3 regions of the Parendozoicomonas sp. 209JJ7-1 genome follow, and region 2 is predicted to be linked to each of the others. Evidence: predicted binding sites of a transcription regulator. Region 2 holds the regulator's gene; each other region holds the start of a gene.
The links. Region 2 encodes FNR, which switches genes on or off when oxygen is low (the NO sensors DNR and NnrR bind a similar motif). Its sites were predicted from a motif close to TTGATNTANATCAA; they were not measured.

Region 1 (3,242 bases), on a different contig from region 2:
TGTTTCTGAAGAAAAAATGTCTGGCAGGAAGATGTTTGGCCCGACCCGGGTTATCGATTTTATGAAGCTGCGCACGATGGCGACTCTGCTGTCGGTGATTCTGCTTCTGGGTTCTGTTGCCAGCCTGTTTGTAAATGGCATTAACTTTGGTCTGGACTTTACCGGGGGAACCCTGGTTGAGCTGGAGTATGATCGTCCTGCCAATGTCGCGGGTGTACGGCAGCAGCTGGAAAATATGGGTTATGGCGATGCCATTGCCCAGGAGTTCGGCTCGGCAACGGATGTTCTTATTCGTATTCCCGGCGGTGACACTGACGCCCATCTGGGTGATCGTGTTGCCCGTAAGCTTAATGACCTCTACCCCGGAGATATCACGGTAAAGCGGGTTGAGTTTGTCGGCCCGCAGGTGGGTGAACAGCTCCGTGACCAGGGTGGCCTGGGCATGATGCTGGCCCTGGCGCTGGTTATGCTCTACATCGCCTTCCGTTTCCAGTACAAGTTCTCCATAGGCGCGGTTGTTGCTCTGGCCCACGACAGCTTGATTGTACTGGGTGTGTTCTCCCTGTTCGGGTTACAGTTTGATCTGACGGTTCTTGCGGCGATTCTGGCTGTTATCGGTTACTCACTGAACGACACCATTATTGTGTATGACCGTGTGCGGGAGAACTTCCGCAAGGTGCGCCGTGGTACGCCGGCGGAGATTATTAATATCTCCCTGAGTCAGACCCTTGGGCGTACTCTGGCAACGTCCGGTACCACTATTATGGTACTGCTGGCGTTGTTCTTCCTGGGCGGAGACATGATTCACGGCTTTGCCACAGCGTTGCTGGTGGGTGTGGGTGTGGGTACATACTCCTCCATCTATATCGCGTCCAATATGCTGCTGTATATGAATATCTCCCGTGAAGACCTGATTGTTCCTGTGAGGGAAGATGAAGAAGACGAAATGCACTGAGGTGAAGCTCAAGGTCTTGAAGATGTTTTGACCCATAAAAAACGCCGGTTTTCACGCCGGCGTTTTTTTATGTTTTTCAGTAATGGGATTACTTGTGGAAAAGGCGATCCATCCAGGAGCGTTTTTCATATTTGGCTTTTACGCCTTTCTTCAGCATAAACGGCACGTACTCTTTATCTTCTTCGAGAATATGGTGGGTCAGCCAGTTTTTCAGAAAGTGGAGTAGCTCAAAGCTGACGTGTTTCCCTTCGGAAACTTTTCCGCGCAGTTCGTTAATCTGGTCGATTAACTGTTCATGGTGTTTTTTGTGAGGTTCGTATTCAGGGTAGCCCAGCACCCGCAGAAGACTCTCTTCAACAGCAAAGTGGATACGGGTGTATTCCACCAGATCATTAAGAATTTTGTTGGTGGCTTCATTGCCATGACGTTCGTGGATAGCCTGGTGCAGTTGGTTTACCAGATCCACCAGAATCATATGCTGCTCATCAATTTCCTGGATGCCTACGCTGAGATCGTCACTCCAGGTGATCAGTTCCTTGTGTTTCCATCTTTGAAACTGAATAGCTGAATGGGTCATAGGCCCCTCCCGGAAATTAGGTGATTGTGTTGTTCTTATTTATGGAATGAAAGAGTTCCCTTAGGGTTTATAGTCGTATAAACACTTATTACCCTGTATTGATCCAGGTCAGTATTTGCCAATGTTTGTGTGATATAAGGAGAGGTGGTGCCTGCGGGGGCAGGCACCGGGGAAGCTGTTCCTGAAAAAGGAATTACTTCATATCTTCAGTCAGGTGGGGCTGGATGCGGGTCAGGATTTCCTTGAATACCTTGGGGGCACCGCAAACAACATTACCCTTGTCCATGTATTTGTTGCCGCCACGGAAATCACCAATCAGGCCGCCGGCTTCCAGAACCAGCAGGCTGCCTGCCGCCATGTCCCAGGGTTTCAGGCCCATTTCCCAGAAACCGTCGTAGCGACCGGCGGCAACGTAGGCCAGATCCAGAGCCGCTGCACCGGGGCGACGGATGCCGGCGGTTTCGCCAATCAGACTGCGGAACATGCCCAGGTAGTTGTCCATGTTATCCATCTGGCCTTCACGAAAGGGGAAGCCTGTTCCCAGCAGGGCACCCTGCAGGCTGGTGCGGTTAGTGACGCGAATGCGACGACCGTTCAGGGCTGCACCCTGTCCGCGGCTGGCGGTGTACTCTTCCAGGCGGATGGGATCATAGACGACGGCATGCTCAATCCGGCCTTTGTACTGACAGGCAATGGCTACCGCGAACTGGGGTACGCCGTGGATAAAGTTGGTGGTTCCGTCCAGCGGGTCGATGATCCAGAGATGGTCCTTACCTTCGCCTTCACCGGGCTGGTGGCCACTTTCTTCCCCCAGAAAGCCGTGGTTGGGGTAGGCTTTCTTCAAGATAGAGATAATGGCTCGCTCAGCGGTCTTATCTATATCTGTAACATAATCGTTGGCCTCTTTCTTCTGGACTTTGATAATGTCCAGCTGTTCGTAGCCTTGGGCAATAATATCGCCCGCCTTGCGTGCAGCACGCAAAGCAATTGTGACCATCGGTTGCATAGCGAGATGTGTATTCTGTGAGGAAAATGGTATATGCGAATCGGGGGATTATATCACTAGTCGGGTTGTTTAGCAGGCATATAAGTGGCTTTTCGCCGGGATGATGTGACTTGATGGGTATTTTGCCTGTGGTCGATATGGGTCTTCAGGTGACGCATGTATCGGGAACTCCAGCAGCTTCTGTTAGAATGGGCCTTTTGGATAAAGGCCCGAGAGCGGGCCAGTGGCTGAAGATGTCTGTAGAGAATATCCGGATCGTTCTTGTTAATACCACTCACCCGGGCAATATCGGTTCCGCCGCCCGGGCGATGAAGACTATGGGCCTGTCCTCTCTTTATCTGGTTGATCCCGTTGATTTTCCTTCCGGTGAGGCGCGGGCTCTTTCTTCCGGTGCCACCGACCTGTTGGAAAATGCGGTGGTTACTGAAACCCTGGCCGAAGCTGTGGCGGACTGTGACCTGATTATTGGTGCCAGTGCCCGTGTGCGGGGTATCTCTCTGGAGCTGACCGATCCCCGGGATACCGCAAGGCTGGTTGTGAATGAGGCCTCTGAAGAGGGGAAAGTTGCTCTGGTATTTGGTCGGGAAGATCGTGGCCTGACCAATGAAGAACTGCGCATGTGTCACCGTCAGGTGCATATTCCCTCTGTCGCGGAATTCAGCTCCCTGAATCTGGCGGCTTCTGTGCAGGTTCTGAGTTATGAA
Region 2 (3,242 bases):
TCAGATTTCCTAACAGGCAAAAGAAAACCCGCCGAAGCGGGTTTTCCTGGCAATACCTTGCTCATTATCACTTCACTCTGCGCCTCCCCCGTTGAGCCCCCTCCAGCTCTGGCTCATTCTTATGTTTAAGAGCAATAGTCTTCTCTTCAGGGAGATTGTTCTCAGTAGCGTTAGCATTGGCATTGGCATTGGCATTGGCATTGGCATTGGCATTGGCATTGGCATTGGCATTGGCATGAACGGAAGTCGCATGATCCTGCTTTTTCTGCTCTTCCTGCTTCTTCACTATGGTCTGAGTCACTGTACTTGTATCATCCAGGCTTTTACCCATCATAATCCTGGCCACGTTTCCGAAAAACCTTATAACCATTTTGGTAGAAAAAATTGATATAGTGCTCCTGGTGGCATAAATAGTATCAGAATTATTCGCCCATGATGTGGGCAGTATTTTGTGGGCCAGAACATTGGAGCTTCTGAAACAGAAATACGTAGCCAGAATCTCGGGAATACTCTTCACGAATGTCCAGCCTGTGTCCTTGGTCAGCGTCCAGCAACCATCCGCAAGGCGCTTGTATACGCTAACTTCGCCTTGAACCTGACCATCCTTAACGTGGGTCTTGCCAGGCACAGCCTCGCAGCTTTTATTCCTGAATGGTATGCGGCCTCTAATATCGGGCATCCTAGCCCAGCAGCCACCGATATAACCTTGCACTTTATGTAACATTTCCAACCTCCAAAGATGTCTAAACCCTGATCCCAAACTTCTACCCCGAGGCAGAAGTGGCCCGCCGGGCTTTGATGGATCAGAAATGTCTGGCCAGGGACCAGAAGCCAGCTCCCCGAATACCCGGAATGGCTGTACTGCCCCTTATTGACTGATCGGGAGAGGGAGAGTTCGCTCCTGCCAACTGCTCTGTCAGCAGAGATAACGGCAAAACGACTGAAAGCGTCTGTTTATGGGGTGACAAAACGGGTTACCAGAGATAACAACCCAAGTGCGCCCCTATTGGTAACAACTGTACAGAAAAAACCAATAACTATTTATTTTTCTCAATAAAATAATAGGTATCTATCACAGGGTTAAACTCGGCGGCATATTCCCATACAATATGAACCACTCTTTTCAACAGCCAACCGGTTCTTAGGGGCTCTTAAATATGGCGTCCAAACTCAACGTAAGGCATGCCAGCCAAGTAGCCTGCCGGGACTGTAGCCTGAGTCCATTGTGTCTACCCCTGGCGCTGAAAATCGAGGACATTGACGACCTCGACGAAATCATCAAGCGCGGGCGACCCCTGAAAAAAGGCGAACATCTGTTCCTGGAAGGCGATACATTCCATAGTGTTTTTGCGGTTCGCTCCGGCGCCCTGAAAACATATACATCAACCAATGAAGGTGAAGAACAAATCACAGGCTTCTACCTGCCCAGCGAACTGGTCGGGTTAAGCGGGCTGGATACAGACACCTACCCGGTTTCTGCCCAGGCCATTGAGACCACCATGGTCTGTGAAATCCCCTTCGACAAGCTCGAAAAACTCTCCGACAGCCATCCGGCCCTCCGCCGCCAGCTGATGCGGATTATGAGCAAGAAGATCCGCGAAGATCAGCAGATGAAACTTCTGCTGTCGAAAAAGAATGCCGACGAGCGTATCGCGACCTTTCTGATCAACCTGGCCAGCCGATTCCGACGCAGGGGCTTCTCCTCACAGTCATTCCGTCTTTCTATGTCCCGGAATGAGATGGGAAACTATCTGGGCCTGGCTGTAGAAACCGTAAGCCGGGTATTTACCCGCTTCCAGAAGGCTGAACTGATCCATGCCAACGGTAAAGAAATAGAAATTACCAGCGCCATGGAGCTGTGCACCCTTGCAGGTGGTAAACTGAGCGACACCCCTGAAGTTGTGAATATTCAGTAACCATGCCTATGAGCGATACAGCCTTTAACGAAAACCACCTCCGAAGCCTGATTCGAGCCGTCCCTGACTGGCCTGAACCGGGCGTTATGTTCCGGGATATCTCCACGCTGCTGAAATCTCCAGAAGGGATGCGCATGGTGCACAGCACCTTCGCCGAACGCTATCGGGAGAAAGGCATCACCCACATCGGTGCCCTGGATGCCCGGGGCTTCCTGCTCGGAGCCCCCCTGGCGGATACTCTCGGCCTGCCCCTGGTAATCTTCCGCAAACCGGGCAAACTGCCTGCGGAAACCATCCGGGAAGAATACGCCCTGGAGTACGGTAAGACCGCCCTTGAGGTTCATGTTGATGCCATGAACGCTGGTGACACAATTGTCCTGATTGATGACCTGATAGCCACAGGTGGCACGCTGCTGGCGGCCCACAAACTGGTTAACCGGCTGGGGGGCAGTGTCGCGGAAGCTGCGGCGATTATTGACCTGCCCGCCCTGGGTGGTTCCGCCCTGCTGAAGCAGGCGGGTATTCCCACCTATACCCTCACCAGCTACTGAGCGCTTTTCTTAAGCCTCCCAGCTCTTCACCACCAGCCTGAACCTTCAGGCTGGTTTATTTATGCCGATGTCAGTTTCTGTAACAGAACTTCTCAGTAACAAGAACAGGTTGACATGGGAATCTGCGCCAGGGAATTACGACAGCTCATTATCCGTCCCACACTCCAGCATTTGAGTATGTGGAGCCCTACAACAGAGAACCTGCTATTGGGAACAGCCGCCCAGGAATCCGGCCTCGGGGAACACCTGCAGACAGAACACCACAACGCTTACGGCCTGTACCAGATCACGCCAAGAATGCACCGCAATGTCTGGGACAATTTCCTGGCCCACCAGCCGGAACTGGCCAGTAGAATCCGCGGCCTTGCCAGCCAGCATGAATTCCTCCAGCGCCCCCATGCGGAACTGGCCACCAATCTGGCCTATTCCACAGCCATAGCCCTGATGATCTACCTCCGGCGCGGGCGCCCCCTTCCCAAAAACAGCGCCGACAAACCTGCCCGACTGGCCCGCTGCTGGCATAATAACTTTCATGGCAAGCCCCAGGGCACGGTCGCTGACTTTATCCAGAATTACACCCGGCTGGTGAACGACCAGATTCTGGAACCCATTCGCCAAAGTTAAGTATTCACAACAAGCCTGTCAGAACCCTTTTTCTGCCGCCATAGTCAAAGACCCATTGAATACGCAGAGTGAAATATTCAATGGACACATTTTTCAGTCTTCCAGGCCCAGGAAATCAACATAAAAGTCTCCCCCAAAGCGCGGGGCCTTC
Region 3 (3,242 bases), 230 kb from region 2:
ACCAGTACGATGGTCTTACCGGCGCGGACAATAAAGGACTTCAGGCGATCCCAGGTGCGGAGCAGAATGCCCTTCAGAGTAGGCAGATGATAACGGGGCAACTCCATTACGAACGGCGTGGCCTCACCCGGCAAAAGGGTGTTTTTCATAATCAGACCGGTCAGCACCGCCACGGCGATACCAGTCAGATACAGCGCAAACACCACATTCTGGCCGCTGTCAGGGAAGAACACCACCGAGAACAGGGCATAAACAGGCAGGCGTGCACCACAGGACATAAACGGGTTCATCAGGATGGTGAGCTTGCGATCGCGCTCATGCTCCAGGGTCCGGGTCGCCATAATCGCCGGCACGTTACAGCCAAAGCCCACCAGCACAGGTACAAATGCCTTGCCCGGCAGGCCGAGGGTGCGCATGGCGCGGTCCATAACAAAGGCCGCCCGGGCCATGTAGCCGGAATCTTCCAGCACGGACAAGAATAAATAGAGAGCCGCAATAACAGGAATAAAGGTTGAAACAGTCTGAATACCGCCACCGATACCATTGGAAAGCAGAGTAACCAGGAACGCAGGTGCCCCGACGCCTTCGAGTACATGGCGGACACCATCCACAAAAACAGTGCCAGAAAAAATATCAAAGAAATCAATAAAGGCGCTGCCAACATTGATAGAGAACATGAACATCAGGTACATGATACCGAAGAAGATCGGCATACCCAGGGCACGACTCAGTACCACGGAATCGATCTTTTCAGTCATGGAGCGACTGACATTCTGACTGCGGGCTACAACGCCATCGGTAAGGGTGTCGATAAAGCTGTAGCGGCCATCGGCAAAGAGGATATCTACCTCTTCATCACCGGCAGCCTGCAGAGCATTGCGGGCACTGGTGACCGAGGCCATGGTATCCGTGGACATCAGGCTTTCCAGGCTCTGGTCCCCTTCCAGAAGGCGACCGGCCAGCCAGCGCTTGCAGACATTCAGCTCTGCGGCTTTTACCCCAACCACAGGCTTGAGTTCAGCCAGAGCCTGCTCAATGATGTTGCTGTAACCTACCTGTACCCTCTTATCCTGGCGGCTACCGGACAAGTACTCTTCAAGAGCCACTTTCAGGGGTTCTACGCCATCGTTACGACTGGCAATCACCGGAATCACCGCGCAGCCCAAGCGGTTTGCCAGCCCTTCAGCCTTGATGGATACGCCCTTCTCTTCGGCGACGTCCATCATATTCAACACCACCATCATCGGCCGGTTCATTTCCAGCAGCTGGGTGGTCAGGTAGAGGTTTCGCTCAATATTGCCGGCATCAATAATATTGATGTAGAAATCCGCTTCATCCCCCAGGACATAATCCCGGGCGAGCTTTTCATCAATCGCTGTATTGCCTATGCCGACATCAAGAGAGTAAGTGCCGGGAAGGTCTACCAGCTCTACTGAACGACCGGAGTATTCATAAATACCTGTTTTACGCTCCACCGTAACGCCAGGCCAGTTACCGACCTGCTGCCTGGCACCGGTGAGAGCGTTGAAAAGCGTTGTTTTACCACAATTCGGATTACCGAGGACAGCAACACTCACCTGCGCCATTACAGGACTCCTTTTTCACTAATACACACTGAGCTTCATCCTGACGCAGACTCAGACTGAAACCACGAATTTCCAGTTCTACCGGGTCTCCCATAGGGGCCCTCCGGACCACCTTCAGTCCGGTTCCCGGAGTCAGACCCATGGCCAGCAACTGGCGCCTGTAGCCACCACCACCAGCATATCCGGCCACAAAGCCGGATTCGCCGACATCAAGATCGCTCAGTGTTAAAGACATTCATTACTCCTTGCACAGCACACCTTGAGATTCACCCAGGCAAACAAACGCAGATTATAGAATAAATGATAATCGTTCGCGTTAAGGACATGTATTAAAAATCTGCGAAATACACGCACTTTGAGGATGAAAGAATCTGATTGAGAAGCATACGCAATAAAGGAAAACCATCCTTTGACATATATCAAACCTACGGAGGTAACCCATACCAAGGTGGAATAGCCCCTCCCCCCCGTTATTCATACACTCCCCTTCATCTGACTCATTCCAGGGAACGGTATTTATGAATATGAGCACCCTATCCACCACACTCCGGAGCGGCCTTCAGTCGACCCAGGCCGCCCTGGTTGAGCTGACCCATCAGACGAAAGCAAGGCTGAAAGTGCTGGCCAAAGTCACCACCTACATCGGCCAGCTGTTCAGGACCCATATTCTCAACAGTCCCCTGTTCAAGCTGTTAAGCCAGCGCAGCTGCGTAAACACGGCCACCAATACCCAGGTGAATGCAATAACCGAAGACTTTGTCCGTGTCGCGGCAGAAAAATCCAGGCTGACACGGAAAAACAACAAACTTGCACGGCAGCTCAATCATGCCCAGCAAAGGCAGAAACATATGCAGCACAAGCTGAAAGAACAAAAACAGGTACAAACCGAGCTGAAAACCAGCCAGCAGATACTTGAGCAGAAGTTTAGGGAATCTGATGAAAATGTTGAAAAAATCAGAGGTGAACTGAAAGAGCTTGATCTTGCCCATAACACCGAACAATGGAATGTGCAGGAAGCGAAAGCCCAGCTGGAAGCGTACAAAGAACGAGCCGAACAGAAGATGTCTGAGCTGGAAAGTGAAGCGGCGCTGCTCTCCAAACAGCAGAAAGACGAGATAGAAATTCAAAGAGCAAAAATCTCTCTAATGGAAGACGAACGCAACCGCCTCAAGGAAGCCCTGGAACTAACTACTACGGAGAAAGAGCTGGGACAACAAGAGTGCCGTGATCTGATATACAGGACACATCTTCAAGAGTCTCACTACCAACATCTTCAGCAGGAATACTACAAACTGCATGAGCAATTCAACAGAGCCAAACAAGCCATCGCCTGTGTGCTTGATCTGCCACAGAACCCGGCATTACCAGAGCCCGCAGAAGAAAAGCAGGATTAATTCTTCACCCAGAAAAACACAAACCCGGCCAAGCGCCGGGTTTGTGCTGTTCAGGCTGGAAATGAATCGGGTCTATTCGCCCTCACCTCTTTCCCGGAACTCTTCTGGCGGAGGAATGATCGCATTATCCAGCTGCTCCCACATTTGATGCAGAGCGCCTTTCTTATTACCCGAGAAATCACGAATGGTGGATGGAATACCGAGAGTCACCCGGTACACATCCATAAAGTGGCTGCGCTGCTTCTGGCTACCAAGGTAACCC

Region 1: a site for FNR is predicted at 1,631-1,644, ahead of ACY2RQ_RS09450 (bacteriohemerythrin). Genes of this name have one in related genera too.
Region 3: a site for FNR is predicted at 1,996-2,009, ahead of ACY2RQ_RS00345 (FeoA family protein). Genes of this name have one in related genera too.

The regions. Positions count from the first base shown of each region.
Region 1 is NZ_JBYVJU010000008.1:10,304-13,545, reverse strand. Features, by position in the region: gene secF (protein translocase subunit SecF) at 1-955, shown strand, start outside; gene ACY2RQ_RS09450 (bacteriohemerythrin) at 1,044-1,532, opposite strand; gene ACY2RQ_RS09445 (inositol monophosphatase family protein) at 1,726-2,538, opposite strand; gene ACY2RQ_RS09440 (RNA methyltransferase) at 2,727-3,242, shown strand, end outside.
Region 2 is NZ_JBYVJU010000001.1:302,526-305,767, forward strand. Features, by position in the region: gene ACY2RQ_RS01360 (hypothetical protein) at 68-679, opposite strand; gene ACY2RQ_RS01365 (hypothetical protein) at 804-968, opposite strand; gene fnr (fumarate/nitrate reduction transcriptional regulator Fnr) at 1,158-1,916, shown strand; gene ACY2RQ_RS01375 (adenine phosphoribosyltransferase) at 1,925-2,467, shown strand; gene ACY2RQ_RS01380 (hypothetical protein) at 2,645-3,091, shown strand.
Region 3 is NZ_JBYVJU010000001.1:76,675-79,916, forward strand. Features, by position in the region: gene feoB (Fe(2+) transporter permease subunit FeoB) at 1-1,586, opposite strand, end outside; gene ACY2RQ_RS00345 (FeoA family protein) at 1,555-1,821, opposite strand; gene ACY2RQ_RS00350 (hypothetical protein) at 2,105-2,980, shown strand; gene ACY2RQ_RS00355 (hypothetical protein) at 3,053-3,242, opposite strand, start outside.